DNA from 3 places in the Streptomyces sp. NPDC048002 genome. Region 2 is predicted to be linked to each of the others. Evidence: riboswitches for the same ligand, from Rfam matches in the RefSeq annotation. Region 2 holds a riboswitch; each other region holds the start of a gene.

What was found. Region 2 has a riboswitch for cyclic di-AMP ahead of AB0E07_RS20015 (M23 family metallopeptidase). Riboswitches for the same ligand answer to the same signal wherever they lie in the genome.
Region 1: it holds a riboswitch for cyclic di-AMP, as region 2 does, so the genes downstream of both, AB0E07_RS13170 (M23 family metallopeptidase) here and AB0E07_RS20015 (M23 family metallopeptidase) in region 2, are expected to answer to the same signal.
Region 3: it holds a riboswitch for cyclic di-AMP, as region 2 does, so the genes downstream of both, AB0E07_RS29105 (C40 family peptidase) here and AB0E07_RS20015 (M23 family metallopeptidase) in region 2, are expected to answer to the same signal.

What each region holds. Positions count from the first base shown of each region.
Region 1 covers NZ_JBEZNL010000008.1:15,979-21,075, forward strand. Annotated here, with positions in the region: gene AB0E07_RS13165 (PrsW family intramembrane metalloprotease) at 17-1,390, shown strand; gene AB0E07_RS13170 (M23 family metallopeptidase) at 1,473-2,495, opposite strand; cyclic di-AMP (ydaO/yuaA leader) riboswitch at 2,507-2,664, opposite strand; gene AB0E07_RS13175 (PP2C family protein-serine/threonine phosphatase) at 2,856-3,992, opposite strand; tRNA gene AB0E07_RS13180 (tRNA-Met) at 4,144-4,217, opposite strand; gene AB0E07_RS13185 (dihydrofolate reductase family protein) at 4,316-5,097, opposite strand, start outside.
Region 2 covers NZ_JBEZNL010000015.1:44,359-49,455, forward strand. Annotated here, with positions in the region: gene AB0E07_RS20005 (HPr family phosphocarrier protein) at 156-437, shown strand; gene AB0E07_RS20010 (GntR family transcriptional regulator) at 575-1,270, opposite strand; gene AB0E07_RS20015 (M23 family metallopeptidase) at 1,459-2,223, opposite strand; cyclic di-AMP (ydaO/yuaA leader) riboswitch at 2,236-2,396, opposite strand; gene AB0E07_RS20020 (pitrilysin family protein) at 2,611-3,999, opposite strand; gene AB0E07_RS20025 (pitrilysin family protein) at 3,996-5,097, opposite strand, start outside.
Region 3 covers NZ_JBEZNL010000030.1:57,733-62,829, reverse strand. Annotated here, with positions in the region: gene AB0E07_RS29115 (LysR family transcriptional regulator) at 1-793, opposite strand, end outside; gene AB0E07_RS29110 (LysE family translocator) at 898-1,584, shown strand; gene AB0E07_RS29105 (C40 family peptidase) at 1,639-2,112, opposite strand; cyclic di-AMP (ydaO/yuaA leader) riboswitch at 2,116-2,319, opposite strand; gene AB0E07_RS29100 (urease subunit gamma) at 3,050-3,352, shown strand; gene AB0E07_RS29095 (urease subunit beta) at 3,367-3,678, shown strand; gene AB0E07_RS29090 (urease subunit alpha) at 3,671-5,097, shown strand, end outside.

The sequences.
Region 1 (5,097 bases), on a different contig from region 2:
CGTTAGGGTCAATGCCGTGGCCACCCGTCCTCCGTACCCGCCGCACCCCACCGGACCCCCGGGTCCCGCCGGGGGCTCACCGCGCCCTGCGCACTGGTGGCAGCGGGCCTGGGTGCGGTACGGCGCTCTGACCACCCTGCTCGCGCTCTCCGGCCTGGTCATCCTGGCCCTGGTCCGCGAACAGACCGGCACCCAGGGGTTCCTGGTCGGGCTCGGGCTGGCCGTGCTGCCCGTGCCGCTGCTCATAGCCGCCTTCCGCTGGCTGGACCGGGTCGAGCCGGGACCCTGGCGGAATCTGGTGTTCTCCTTCGCCTGGGGCGCCTGCGCGGCGGCGCTGATCGCCATCATCGCCAACAGCTTCGCCACCCGGTGGATAGCGACGGCCACCGCGGACCCCTCCGGCGCGGACACCCTCGGGGCGACCGTCATAGCGCCGGTCGTCGAGGAGTCGGCGAAGGCCGCGGCCGTCCTCCTCGTCTTCCTCTTCCGGCGGCGCGACTTCACCGGCCTGGTCGACGGGGTGGTGATAGCCGGGGTCACCGCCACCGGCTTCGCGTTCACCGAGAACATCCTCTACCTCGGCACCGCCTTCGGCACCGACCAGCTGACCGGCGACAGCGGCATCGCCTCCGTCACCGCCGCCACCTTCTTCGTGCGCATCGTCATGTCCCCCTTCGCGCACCCCCTGTTCACCGTGCTCACCGGCATCGGCTTCGGCGTCGCCGCGTTCGCCGGCCCCCGCCAGCGGTGGCGGCGGGTCCTGCTGCCGCCGTGCGGACTGCTCCTCGCGATGGGCCTGCACGCGCTGTGGAACGGCTCGTCGGTGTTCGGACCGTACGGCTTCTTCGCCGTGTACGCGGCGATCATGGTGCCCGCGTTCGGCCTGCTGACCTGGCTGGTGGTCTGGACGCGCCAGCGGGAGCTGCGCACGGTGCGGGAGGAACTGCCCGCCTACGCGGTGGCCGGCTGGCTCACCCCGGGCGAGCCCTTCGCGCTCGGCTCGATGCGGGCCCGCCGGCTGGCCCGCGCCCACGCCCGGCGCGGCGGCGGACGACGGGCGGCCCGGGAGGTGGCGCGGTACGAGGCGTACGCGACCTCGCTGGCGTTCCTGCGGCACCGGGGGCGCGGGGGCCGCGCGGGTGCCGACTTCGTCGTACGGGAGGCGGAGCTGCTGCGGGAGCTGTGGCTGCGCCGGGAGGTGGCCCGGCCGGCCCTCGACCACGCGGCCCGTGCCACGGCTCCGCGGGTGCCGGTGGCGGCCGCTCCGTGGCCGATGCACGGTGCGTACGGGTATCCGTCGCAGCCGGTGTACCCGCAGACCGTCCACCAGCAGACGTACCCGGCCCACCCGGCGGGGCCGTACCCCGCGTACAACCCCTACCGGTCCTAGGCGCGGGCGGGCAGCGAAAAACCGGCAGCCCTGATGTCGGGGGGTCGTCATCAGGACCGCCGGGGTTCACCGGGGGTGGATCTCAGATGTTGAGGCCCTTGTCGCGCAGCCACGCGAGCGGGTCGATGCCGGAGGTGGAGCCCTCGGGGTGGACCTCCAGGTGGAGGTGGGCGCCGGTGACGTTCCCGGTCGCGCCGACCCGGCCGATCACATCGCCGGTGTTGACCTTCTGGCCCACGCTGACGCTGATCGAGGACTGGTGGGCGTACCAGATCTCGGTGCCGTCCTCCAGGGTGAGCACGGTCTTGTAGCCGTAGGAGCCGTCCCAGCCGGCGGAGGTGATCGTGCCGGTGTGGACCGCCTTGAGCAGCGTGCCCGTGGGGGCGGCGAAGTCGAGGCCGGTGTGGTAGCCGGAGGACCACATGGAGCCGGCCTGGCCGAAGGTCGAGGTGAGGGTGAAGGAGGAGGTCGGCAGGGTGTATTCCTTGGCCAGCTTGGCCAGGCGCTCGGCCTCGGCCTTCGCCGCGGCCTCCTGCTCGGCCTTCTCCTTGGCGGCGGCGGCCTTGGCCTTCGCCTCCTTCTCCGCCTTGGCGGCAGCCTCCGTGGCGGCCTTCTCGGCGGCAGCGGCGGCGGCCTGGGCGGCCTTGGTGTCGACCTGGTCCTGCTGCTGCTCGGCCTGGGCCATGATCCGGGCGCGCAGGGCCTCGCCGGCGTCGGCCGCGCCCTGCTCGGTGTCCGTGGTGGTCATGCCGACGCTGCTGAGCGGGGAGGTCGACGCCTCGGGCTCCGGCTCGTCCGCGGAGTCGTCGGAGATCAGCGGCAGGTCGGGGATGGTGATGGCGACCGGCGGCTTGCCGGACTGCGCGCTGGCCATGCCGGCCCCGCCGACGGCGGCGATGACACCGACGCCGAGAACGGTGGAGCTGCGGGCCAGTCCGCCGCCGCGCTGCTTGGACACACGGTGCTTGCCGCGGACCGGGCGAACGGTGTCGGCGGTGGGGTTCCACTCCTCCCACGGGCCCTCGTCGGTGCGGTGGCTGCCGTAGACGAAGGTCTCGTCGCCACGCTGACTCGGCACGAACGGGGCAGGCGGGTTTGACGCCACGTGGGCGCGCTCCTTTCCTTCCTTCTCGCCTACCGGGTTAGCTGACGGGTTCGGAGCAGGAAGGTCTCCTACGCGCGTATATCCGCCGTCCATGTCCGGCGGGCTACGAGCGATTCACCCCAAGGTGGTGGTTCCCCGGTTCCCTTGCGGGATTCGGCGCGTGCGCACGGAGCCGCCTCTTGTGACGGCTGGGACGACCGCGCTGCGTTATCGAACGTTAATAGACCCGGGGCCCGGATTCCAAGCTGTTCCTCTTGATCATTAAGCTTTCCGGCCAGGACTTTACGGTCATGGAGGTTTCAAATCGGGCGAGTTGGCCACACCTCGCGGACCCGGGTTTTCCTGACGGTATGTCAGTTGTTATGCGGAGGGCTGCCACCCGATCACACCGGGTAACGCCTCGGGTCGGCGGACGGCCAGCAGGGCCATGTCGTCCGTCATCCCGCCGCCGCAGTGCCGGCGCACCTCCTCGGCCAGGGTCCGGATGACCGCGCCGGGGTGGCCGAAGGCGCGGCCCGCGAGCCGCAGCTGGGGGTCGTAGAAGACGCCCCGCGCGTCACGGGCCTCGGACAGTCCGTCGGTGTGCAGCAGCAGCGTGGCACCGGGCGGGAAGGCGGCTTCCTCGGCCCGGTCGGGCCAGTCGCCCAGGTCGCCCATGCCCAGCGGCAGGGCGGGCTCCGTGGCGGGCAGGGCGCGGACGGTGCGGTCGGCGTGGAGCAGCAGCGGCGGCGGGTGACCGCGGTTGACGACCCGTACGACATGGCCGTCGTGCGGGAGTTCGGCGAGCACGGCCGTGGTGAACCCCTCGAAGGCGTCGATGCCGTCCCGCCGAGCGCCCTCCCTGGCCAGCGCCCGCTCCAGCCGCCGCGCGAGCGAGGTCAGCGTGGGTTCCTCCTCGGCGGCCTCCCGGAAGGCCCCGATGACCACGGCGACGGCGGCCACCGCGCTCATGCCCTTCCCGCGCACGTCGCCGACGATCAGCCGCACGCCGTACGGGCTGTCCTGCACCGCGTACAGATCGCCCCCGATGTAGGCGTCGGCCTGCGCCGCCTCGTAGCGGGCGGCGATGTCGAAGGCACCGATCCGCTCCAGCGGCTGGGGCAGCACGGCCCGCTGGGTCGCCTCGGCGATCTGCCGCTGGCTGGCGAGCCGCAGGTCGCCGCGGCGCAGGACGGAGTTGAGCACGACGGCCAGGATCGCGACCGTGACCACGGTGATCACCTCGGTGACGGTGTCCACGTCCGCCCCGAAGGCGAACCGGATGTGCACGAAGTACGCGGCGAGCAGGGCTCCGGCACCAGCGGCGAAGGTACCGGCCAGGGAGTACAGGGGCGCGGCGACCAGGGGCGCGGCGGTGAAGAAGGGGATGGCGGTGAAGGCCGGGGGCATGAAGGCGTCGTAGAGGACACCGCCCACGATCAGCAGCGGCGGGAGGAGTCGCACGAGGGTGCGTGCGGACGGCACGCTCCGGGACCCACCCACGCCTGAAGCCCGCACTGCCCGCCTCCCGCCGCGATCCGCCGTCCTCCCAGGGTTCCCGGGGCGGGGACCGGGGGCGAACCGGGGCGGCCGAGCGGGTGAGCGGGTGAGCGGTGCGGGAACGCACCGAGGGCCGGAACCCTTTCGGGTTCCGGCCCTCGGCCTTCAGTAGCGGGGACAGGATTTGAACCTGCGACCTCTGGGTTATGAGCCCAGCGAGCTACCGAGCTGCTCCACCCCGCGTCGGTGAAACCAGTGTACGTCATCCGCGGGGCGCAAAGCACATCCGTTGATTCGGGCCCCGCCGGGCCCCACGACGCACCGCCCGGCGGCCGGTCCGCTCAGTCCGCCAGGTGGCGGTTGGGGGCCTGGGCGCGGTCCGCGTACTCGGGGAGGACGACCACGTCCGCACCGGCCGCCGCGAGGGCTCCGCTGCCGTCGGCGCCCGTCACGAAGGTGTCCGGTTCCCGCCAGGCGGTCACCACCCGGCGCACGCCCGCCTCCAGGATCAGCCGGGAGCAGGGCGCCGGGCGGGAGGCCCGGTGGGCGCAGGGTTCCAGGCTGCTGTAGACGGTCGCGGAGGGCAGCCGGGGGTCGGCGGGGTCGATCTTGGCGAGGGCCGCCTCCTCGGCGTGGACCACGGGGTCGTCGCCCTCCCGGGAGTACCCGCGGGCCAGCTCGGTGCCGTCGGCGGCCACCACCACCGCGCCGACGCTGAACGCCGTGCGGGACGGCGGGCACAGCTCGGCCAGTTCGCAGGCGAGCCGCAGCCAGTGGTGGTCGGCGGTGGTGGCGTGCGCGCCGGCCCCGGGGGCGGTGGGTTCGTAGCGCATCAGGACCACGTCCTCGATGCGGCGGGACTCCACCAGGCGCAGCCGGCCGGGCTGGTAGGCGCCGGGGCCGAAGAGCCGGGGGGCGGCGGGGTCGCCGACGAAGAGCGGGGCGAGGACCAGCTGGAGTTCGTCGGCCAGGCCCTCCTGGAGGAGCTGGGTGTGGATCCGGCCGCCGCCCTCGACCATCAGCCGGCTCACGCCCCGGCCGTGCAGGTCCGCCAGCAGGGGGACCCAGCCGAGGCCGGGGCCGAGGGGGACCACGTCCGCGGCGAGGCCGAGGGCGCGGGCCC
Region 2 (5,097 bases):
TCCGGCAGCGGCGCGGGGCAGTCTGTGGAGGACGGGTGTCGAACCGGGGCCGCGGGTCGACGACCGGAGGGAACGGGCCACCGGTCCGTTCCGGGCACGCTCCACGTTGTGGAACACTGGTCTAGACAACCTGAGAACCTGAAGGGCAGCATCACATGGCTGAGCGCCGCGTCAACGTCGGCTGGGCCGAGGGCCTCCACGCCCGCCCCGCCTCCATCTTCGTCCGAGCCGCCACGGCCACAGGCGTCCCGGTGACGATCGCCAAGGCGGGCGGCAACCCCGTCAACGCGGCCTCCATGCTGGCCGTACTGGGCCTGGGCGCCCAGGGCGGCGAGGAGATCGTGCTCGCCTCCGACGCCGAGGGCGCGGACGCCGCCCTCGACCGTCTGGCGAAGGTCGTCGCCGAGGGGCTCGAGGAACTCCCCGAGACCGTCTGAGGCCATACCGGTCGCGGTACTCGCCGCTTCCCCGAAGGGCTCGTCCGAATTACCGGGCGGGCCCTTCGAATTTCCCGTTCGAGGGCAGCGAAAATAATCCCCCGCGAATTACCCGCTCTTTGTATACGGCGTGCATGTTAATGACGCAGGCTCGGCATGTTTACGGGATGTTGCGAATTCCTCACACGGTCCGGGCGCTCCCCCGTCGAGGGGAACCGCAGCCGGTGCGTGCCGCTGGAGCGCTCGGCGTGCACGGCCGTGATCGCCCGCGCGCGCTCGCTGTCGCCGCGCGCCACGGCGTCCACGATCGCCCCGTGCTCGGCCCAGGCGTCCACCGGCCCGGCCGACGCCTCCACCGAGTACATCCAGGCGATCTTGTGCCGCAGCTGGGTCAGCATCGAGGTCAGCGCAGGGCTGCCGGAGGCCTGGGCGAGCGTCTCGTGGAACCAGCCCCCCAGGGAGCGCAGATCCTCGCTGTTGCCCCTCCTGGCCCGCTCCTGACCGAGCCGCACCAGGCCGCGCAGCACCTTCAGATGGGCCTCCGTGCGCCGCTGGGCGGCCCGCGCGGCCCCGAGCGGCTCCAGCAGGGTGCGCATCTCCAGCAGGTCGGCGGCCTCCTGCTCGGTCGGCTCCGCGACGCACGCGCCCGCGTGCCGCCGGGTCACCACGAAGCCCTCCGCCTCCAGCGTGCGCAGGGCCTCCCGGACGGGGACGCGCGAGACGCCGTAGCGGCGTGCGAGCAGTTCCTCGGTGAGCCGGCTGCCGCGCTCGTAGACACCGGCGACGATGTCGTCCCGGATCGCCGTGCATACCGAGTGCGCCGGAACACGCATGACCGACCTCCGCTTTAATCCCCGTGAAACGTCGACGACTGACGTGTGTTCAGTGACTCTATTGCAATGAGCCGGAATTTCCGAAGGGGGGTCCGATTTCATGGATATTTTTTGGACAGTGATGTCCCTGAAACGCCGAAAACCCCGGCTCGGTGAGCCGGGGTCACGGGAAGCGGTGGCGGGGTCGCTCAGACGTTCACGCCGTGCGAGCGCAGATAGGCGACCGGGTCGATGTCCGAGCCGTACTCCATGGTCGTACGGGCCTCGAAGTGCAGGTGCGCCCCGGTGACGTTGCCGGTGGAGCCGGAGAGGCCGATCTGCTGGCCGGGGGTGACGGACTGGCCGACCGAGACACCGATGGACGACAGGTGCCCGTACTGGGTGTACGTGCCGTCGTGCATCTTGATGACGATCTGGTTGCCGTACCCCCCGCCCCAGCCGGCCTCGACGACGGTGCCCACGCCGACCGAGCGGACGGAGGTGCCGCCGGCGGCGTGGAAGTCGACGCCGGTGTGGCTGCCGGAGGACCAGACCGCGCCGCCGGCCTTGTAGCCGGTGGAGACGTAGGAGCCGGAGATCGGGGAGACGAAGGTGTTCAGGCGCTTGCGCTCGGCCGCGCGGGCGGCGCGCTCCTTGGCGGCCCGGGCCTCCTTGGCCGCCTCGGCGGCCCGCTCGCGCGCGGCCTCCTCGGCCTTCTGCCTGGCTTCCGCCTCCACGGCCGCCTGCTGCTGGGCGTCGGCCTGGGCGTCGATCTGCTCGGCGACCGAGTCGCCGATGGTGATCACGGGAGTGAGGCCGGTCTGTTCGGCGGCCGGCTCGGCGGCGAGCGCCGGAGCGGCGAGGGAGCCGACGACGCCGGTGGTGGCGAGCGCCGCCACTCCCGCCGCACGGACGGTGGTGCGCTGCATCCGGCCGGGACGACGGTGCTTCCCGGTGGCGCGGGTGAACGCCATCAAGTAGGTGGTCCTTTCCTTCCCTCTCGCCTACCGGGTTAGCTGACGGGTTCGGAGCAGGAAGGTCTCCTACGGACCCCCTCGCCTGCGCGCGGGCGTCCGATTCACCCCAGGGACTGTGGGTCCCCGGCTCCCCTGGCTCGCGCCGTACGGGGACTCGGCGATGGCTGTCCGGTGCCGCGGTCGCGGCGCACTGCCTGACGGACAGCCCGGACGACGCTAAACGGGACAACTTTCAATCCTCAAACGGATCAGGGCTTTTGTAGCGCATGCCACAGGCCAGACAGGCAGCCTCTCCCCCAATTCGGACATAAAGGGGCCCTGGTGGCGCTTTCGTCACCAGGGCCCCACGCGCGCGTTGCCGCGCCTTCACATCCGAGGGTGCCCCTACTCGGCCGTCACGACGGTGACTTCACCGATGCCGAGTTCCTCGACGGGCTTGCGGATCTGGGCCGCGTCGCCGACCAGGACGGTCACCAGACGGTCCACCGGGAAGGCGTTGACGACGGCCGCGGTGGCCTCCACCGTGCCCGTCTCGGCGAGCCGACGGTACAGCGTGGCCTGGAAGTCGTCGGGCAGGTGCTGCTCGACCTGGTCGGCCAGGGTGTTCGCCACGGAAGCGGCCGTCTCGAACTTCAGCGGCGCCACGCCGACGAGGTTCTGCACCGCGACATCGCGCTCGGCGTCGGTGAGCCCGCCCTCGGCGAGGGTGCGCAACACCGCCCACAGGTCCTGGAGGGCGGGACCGGTGTTGGGCGTGTCGACGGAGCCGCTGATGGCGAGCATCGAGGCGCCGGTGCCGTCCGGGGCGGAGCGCAGCACCTGCCCGAAGGCGCGCACGCCGTAGGTGTAGCCCTTCTCCTCGCGCAGGACGCGGTCGAGGCGGGAGGTGAGGGTGCCGCCCAGGCAGTACGTGCCGAGCACCTGCGCCGGCCACACCCGGTCGTGCCGGTCGGGTCCGACACGGCCGATCAGCAGCTGCGTCTGGACGGCGCCGGGGCGGTCCACGATGACGACGCGGCCGGTGTCGTCGGCGGTGACCGGGGGCACCGGGCGCGGCTCGGCGGAGGAACCCGTCCAGGAGCCGAGGGTCTCGGCGAGCAGCGCGTCGAGGTCGGTGCCGGTGAGGTCGCCGACGACCACCGCGGTGGCCGTGGCGGGGCGGACGTGCCGCTCGTAGAAGGCGCGGACGGCCGCCGAGTCGATGGCCTCGACGGTCTCCTCGGTGCCCTGACGCGGGCGGGACATGCGCGCGGTCGCCGGGAACAGCTGCCGGGACAGCTCCTTGGCGGCGCGCCGGGAGGGGTTGGCCAGCTCGTGCGGGATCTCGTCGAGGCGGTTGCGCACCAGCCGTTCGACCTCGCTGTCGGCGAACGCCGGTGCCCTGAGGGCGTCGGAGAGCAGGCCGAGCGCCTTGGGCAGCCGGGAGACCGGCACTTCGAGGGAGAGGCGCACACCGGGGTGGTCGGCGTGCGCGTCGAGGGTGGCGCCGCAGCGCTCCAGCTCGGCGGCGAACTCCTCGGCCGTGTGCTTGTCGGTGCCCTCGGAGAAGGCGCGCGCCATGATCGTGGCGACGCCGTCCAGACCGGCCGGCTCGGCCTCCAGGGGGGCGTCCAGCAGCACCTCGACGGCGACGACCTGCTGGCCGGGGCGGTGGCAGCGCAGGATGGTCAGACCGTTGTCGAGGGTGCCGCGGGTGGGCGCCGGGAAGGCCCAGACCTTCGGCTCTCCCGCCTGGGGTTGGGGGTGGAAGTCCATGGGGGCGAGCTCGGTCACTTGGCCGTCTCCTCGTTGTCGTCGGCTGCTTCCACGGTGGCCGCGGACTCGACGTCCTCGGCGTCGGCGTCCGGCACGGTGTCGGTGGGGACGGTCGGCTCGTAGACGAGCACCGCGCGGTTGTCGGGGCGCAGGCGGGCCTGGGCGACCTGCTTGACCTCCTCCGCCGTCACCTCCAGTACGCGCGTGACAGCGGTGAGGGCGAGCTGCGGGTCGCCGAACAGGACGGCGTAGCGGCACAGTTCGTCGGCGCGGCCCGCGACGGTGCCGAGCCGGTCCAGCCACTCGCGCTCCAACTGGGCCTGGGCGCGCTCCATTTCCTCCGCCGTGGGGCCCTCCTCGGCGAACCGGGCCAGCTCCTCGTCGATCGCGGCCTCGATGACGGGGACCTCGACATCGCCGGAGGTCTTCACGTCCAGCCAGCCCAGCGAGGGCGCCCCGGCCAGCCGCAGCAGGCCGAATCCGGCGGCCACCGCCGTACGGTCGCGGCGCACCAGCCGGTTGTAGAGGCGGGAGGACTCGCCGCCGCCGAGGACGGTCAGGGCGAGGTCGGCCGCGTCGCACTCGCGCGTGCCGTCGTGCGGGAGGCGGTAGGCGCCCATCAGGGCGCGCGCCGGGACCTCCTCCTCGACGACCTCGCGCAGCTGCTCGCCCATGATCTCCGGCAGCGAGCCGTCGCGCGGGGCGGGCTTGCCGTCGTGGGCCGGGATGGAGCCGAAGTACCGCTCCACCCAGGCGAGGGTCTGCTCGGGGTCGATGTCGCCGACGACCGACAGCACGGCGTTGTTCGGGGCGTAGTAGGTGCGGAAGAACGCGCGCGCGTCCTCCAGCGTCGCCGCGTCCAGGTCGGCCATGGAACCGATCGGGGTGTGGTGGTAGGGGTGGCCCTCGGGGTAGGCGAGTGCGGTGAGCCTCTCGAAGGCCGTGCCGTAGGGGACGTTGTCGTAGCGCTGGCGGCGCTCGTTCTTCACGACGTCCCGCTGGTTCTCCATGGACTCGTCGTCCAGGGCGGCCAGCAGCGAGCCCATGCGGTCGGCCTCCAGCCAGAGGGCGAGCTCCAGCTGGTGGGCGGGCATGGTCTCGAAGTAGTTGGTGCGC
Region 3 (5,097 bases), on a different contig from region 2:
GCGCGCGCGTCCCGACCGGGGTGACGGCGGTCCGCGCCACCATCTCCGGCACCACCCCGACTCCGAGCCCCGCGCTGACCAGAGCGCACACCAGCGCGTACACCGGGGTCTCCACCAGCACCGCCGGCGTGGCCCCGGCCCGGGCCAGTACCGCCTCCACCCCCTGCCGTGCCGGATGGTCCGGCGCCATGCTGATCAACGGCTGCCCGGCCAGCTCGCTCAGCGGAAGCCTTGAGTTCCCCTCGGCCAGCGCGTGCCCGGGGGCGGTCACCAGGACCAGCTCCTCCACCAGTACCGGCTCCAGGACGACGGACGAGGGCACCGGTACCGGCTCCGCGGGCTCGTAGGTGTGCGTCAGGGCCAGATCGATCTCCCCGGCGGCCACCGCGGCCACCCCGGCGGGCGGTTCGTGGTTGCTGACGGTCAGTTCCACGTCCGGATGGGCCCGGCGGAAGGCGCTGAGCACCGGCGGCAGCAGGTGGACGCCCGCGGTCTGGAACGTACCGAGCCGCAGGGTTCCCCCGGCCAGACCGGTGAGCCGGGCCAGCTCGTGCCGGGCCTGTTCCAGTTCGTCGAGCACCCGACGGGCCCGCGCCACCAGCAGCTCGCCCGCTCCGGTGAGCCGGGCCCCGCGATGGTGCCGGACGAGCAGGGGCGTGCCCGCCTCCCGCTCCAGCTTCGCCAGCTGCTGGGAGAGCGCGGGCGGGGTGTAGCCGAGCCGCTCGGCGGCCCGGGTGATCGAACCGGACTCGGCGACCGCGACCAGCGCCGCCAGCCGTGTGGGGTCGTACATGCCGGGAGACCTGTCTGGGAGAGCCTGAGCCCAAAGCGATGCTTAAGGCGGACCCAGGTTATTCGACATACCTGCTGAAGGCTCCGGAGCGGCAGGCTGGGCCCATGGACGCACAGCTGCTCGCCTTCACCGGGGTCGCCGCCGGCATGGTCGCCATGCCCGGGGCCGACTTCACCGTCGTCGTACGCAACGCCCTCGTCTCGCGCCGGGCCGGTGTCGCCTGCGCGCTGGGCATCACGGGCGGGCTGCTGCTGCACACCGCCCTGGCGGTCGCGGGCGTCGCCGCCGTCCTGACCGCGGTGCCGGCCCTCTTCCGCACGCTCCAGGTGCTGGGCGGCTGCTATGTGCTCCACCTCGGCGCCCGTACCCTGCTCTCGCTGCGCCGGCCCCGGCCCGCCGAGCCGGCGGAGGCTCCCGGCAGACCCTGGCCCGCCGAGCGGGCGGAGGCTCCCGGCAGGCCCCGGCCCGCCGAGCCCACGGAGGCTCCCGGCAGCGGGCGCCCGCTGCGGCAGGGCTTCGTCACCAACGCCCTCAACCCGAAGGCGCCGATCACCTTCCTGAGCCTGCTGCCCCAGTTCGTGCCCGCGGGGGCTCCCGCGCTGCCCCGCACGCTGCTGCTGGCGCTGATCGTGGTGGTGCTGGCCCTGCTGTGGTTCCCGGCCGTGGCGCTGCTCGTGGACCGGCTCGGCCGGTGGCTGCGCCGGCCGCGGGCCGCCCGTGCCGTCGAGGCCGTCACCGGTACCGCCCTGACGGTCCTGGGCGCGGTCCTGCTGTTCGAGGCCGTCTCCTGAGTGCCCGTCGGGGCGGCGGCGAGTCAGGGACGCCGCCGCCCCTCGGGCGCCGGGTCAGCTCACCCGGCCGTACCAGACGCTCTTGGTCCAGATCTTCTGCAGCCTCACCACGTCCCCGGTCTTCGGGGAGTGCCAGAGCTTGCCCTTCCCGGCGTAGATGCCGACGTGGTAGATGTTCGACCCCGAGTGGAAGAACACCAGGTCACCCGCCTTGCGGCTGTTGGCGGAGATGTGGCGCGTCTTGTTGTACTGCTGGGCCGCGGTACGGGGCAGCTTCTTGCCCGCCTTCTTGAACGCGTACAGCGTGAGCCCGGAGCAGTCGAAGCGGTGCGGTCCGGTGGCGCCCCACTTGTACGGGGCACCCTTCTTGGAGGCCGCGACCTGGAGTGCCTTCGTCGCCGGCGTGGCCGCCTCCGCCTCAGCGGAGAGGCCGGGGGCCACGATCGAACCGCCCACGGCGGCGATGGTGAGGGCCGAGGCCGTACCGGCCCGGACCATCAGCGACGGGACACGATTGAGCGCAGTCATGCGCAACCCTTCGTCAGCCGCCTGTGAAGGATGACCTGTCGGATTCGGGCTGGCGAAGTTGCCCGGCCGCGATGCGGCTTCACCCCAAGGGCTGCTCGGCGCGAACCTCCGCGCCGGCGACCCGTCGTGCTCGGGTCCTCCACTCCTGCCGATGCACTCCTGTCGACCGGTCATCCGGGCGGCGGCAGGACTCGGCGTCCGCCCGGACCGCCCCGCCGCGGTGGCGGGGGCTTGTCGTCAGACAGGGATCTTGGCCCACGGATGTCCGAAAATCCCAATGGAACCGGGTATTTGTGGCGTTAGTCACCACTCACCCGTTCGGGTGGACACTGCTCCGTTCGAACGATCGTCGAGGTGCCCGGGGAGGTCCGGACCAGCGACGGAACGTCCGATGCGGTGTTCGGTCCACGCGCGTTGCGCAACTCTGACGGGTCGACAAAAGGAGCCATGTCTACGCTGAAAGGGGGTACGTCGTTTGGTCCGTTTCGACTCGGCTCCGGACGGCTCGGCGTGGCGTCCCGACGGTCCGACCCGGCTCACCTGCGTCAACTGTCCGAGCGCGGGGGAGTGGTGACGCGAGACCGGCGGCGCTCACCGTACGGCCCGCGCGGCGCGCACGCCGGTGAGAGGTGAGCGCGCGTCAGTTTCCGGTTCCGGGCAGCCTGATCGCCAGCCGTCCGGCCCGCCCGGGTATCAGCCGTCCGGCCCGCCCGGGTGGCCCGCCCTCCGGCCGAGGGTGGGCGGACCTCTTCGGAGCCCTGCGCGCGGGGGTCGGAGGCCCTCGTCGCCGCCGCCTCGGAGGTCCGGTCGGATCACAGCTCGGTTAACGTGCCCGAAACTCGGTCCAACTAGCCTCCCTCCACGCCACCAGGCACTTTGCCCGTGGCCGCGGCAGCCGGGCCCCGCACGGTCCGGAGCGAGGACTGTGAGGTGGGACGTGCAACTGACCCCGCACGAGCAAGAGAGGCTGCTGATCCATGTGGCGGCCGACGTCGCCGAGAAGCGCCGCGCCCGCGGAGTGAAGCTCAATCACCCCGAGGCGGTCGCCCTCATCACCTCGCACATCCTCGAAGGCGCGCGGGACGGCCGCACGGTCGCCGAGCTCATGGCCTCCGGCCGCAAACTGCTCACCCGCGACGACGTCATGGCGGGCATCCCGGAGATGATCCACGACGTCCAGGTCGAGGCGACCTTCCCCGACGGCACCAAGCTCGTCACCGTCCACGAGCCGATCGTCTGAGAGGGGCGCTGTCGATGATTCCCGGTGAGGTCCTCTTCGCGGACGGGCCCATTGTGTACAACGAAGGCCGCGAGATCACCCGGCTGACGGTGCTCAACGCCGCCGACCGACCCGTCCAGGTCGGCTCCCACTACCACTTCGCCGAGGCCAACCCCGGACTGGAGTTCGACCGCGCGGCCGCCCGCGGCAAGCGGCTCAACGTCGCCGCCGGCACCGCCGTGCGCTTCGAGCCCGGGATCCCCGTCGACGTCGAACTCGTCCCGCTGGCCGGCGCCCGTGTCGTGCCCGGACTGCGCGGGGAGACCGGAGGTGCCCTCGATGCCTGAGATCTCGCGTGCCGCCTACGCCGACCTGTTCGGCCCGACCACCGGTGACCGGATCCGGCTCGCCGACACCGATCTGCTCGTGGAGATCGAGGAGGACCGCTCCGGCGGCCCCGGGCTCGCCGGTGACGAGGCCGTGTTCGGCGGCGGCAAGGTCATCCGGGAGTCCATGGGCCAGTCCCGCGCTACGCGCGCAGACGGCACTCCGGACACGGTCGTCACCGGTGTCGTGGTCATCGACCACTGGGGCGTCGTCAAGGCCGACGTCGGCATACGGGACGGGCGGATCACCGGCATCGGCAAGGCCGGCAACCCCGACACCATGGACGGGGTCCACCCGGACCTGGTCATCGGCCCCGAGACCGAGATCATCGCGGGCAACGGGCGCATCCTCACCGCCGGTGCCATCGACGCCCATGTCCACTTCATCTGCCCGCAGATCGCCGACGAGGCGCTGGCCTCCGGGATCACCACCCTGGTCGGCGGCGGCACCGGCCCGGCCGAGGGCTCCAAGGCGACCACCGTGACCCCGGGACCGTGGCACCTGGCCCGGATGCTGGAGGCGATGGAGGCCTACCCCCTCAACATCGGCTTCCTCGGCAAGGGCAACACCGTCTCGCACGAGGCGATGCTCTCGCAGATCCGCGGCGGCGCGATGGCGCTGAAACTGCACGAGGACTGGGGCTCCACGCCCGCCGTCATCGACGCCTCGCTGACCGTCGCCGACCGGACCGGCATCCAGGTCGCCATCCACACGGACACCCTCAACGAGGCCGGGTTCGTCGGGGACACCCTCGCCGCCATCGGCGGCCGGGGCATCCACGCTTACCACACCGAGGGCGCGGGCGGTGGGCACGCGCCGGACATCATGACCGTGGTCTCCGAGTCCCATGTGCTGCCCAGCTCCACCAACCCGACCCGGCCCTTCACCGTCAACACCGCCGAGGAACACCTCGACATGCTGATGGTCTGCCACCACCTCAACCCGGCGGTGCCCGAGGACCTGGCCTTCGCCGAGTCCCGGATCCGGCCCTCGACCATCGGCGCCGAGGACGTCCTGCACGACCTCGGGGCCATCTCGATCATCTCCTCCGACTCGCAGGCCATGGGCCGCGTCGGCGAGGTCGTCCTGCGGACCTGGCAGACCGCGCACGTGATGAAGCGCCGGCGGGGCGCGCTGCCGGGCGACGGCCGCGCGGACAACCACCGGGTGCGGCGCTACGTCGCCAAGTACACGATCAACCCGGCACTGGCCCAGGGCATCGCCGGGCAGGTCGGCTCCGTCGAGACCGGCAAGCTCGCCGACCTCGTGCTGTGGGAACCCGCCTTCTTCGGGGTCAAGCCGCACCTGGTCCTCAAGGGCGGCCAGATCGCGTACGCGCAGATGGGCGACGCCAATGCCTCCATCCCCACGCCCCAGCC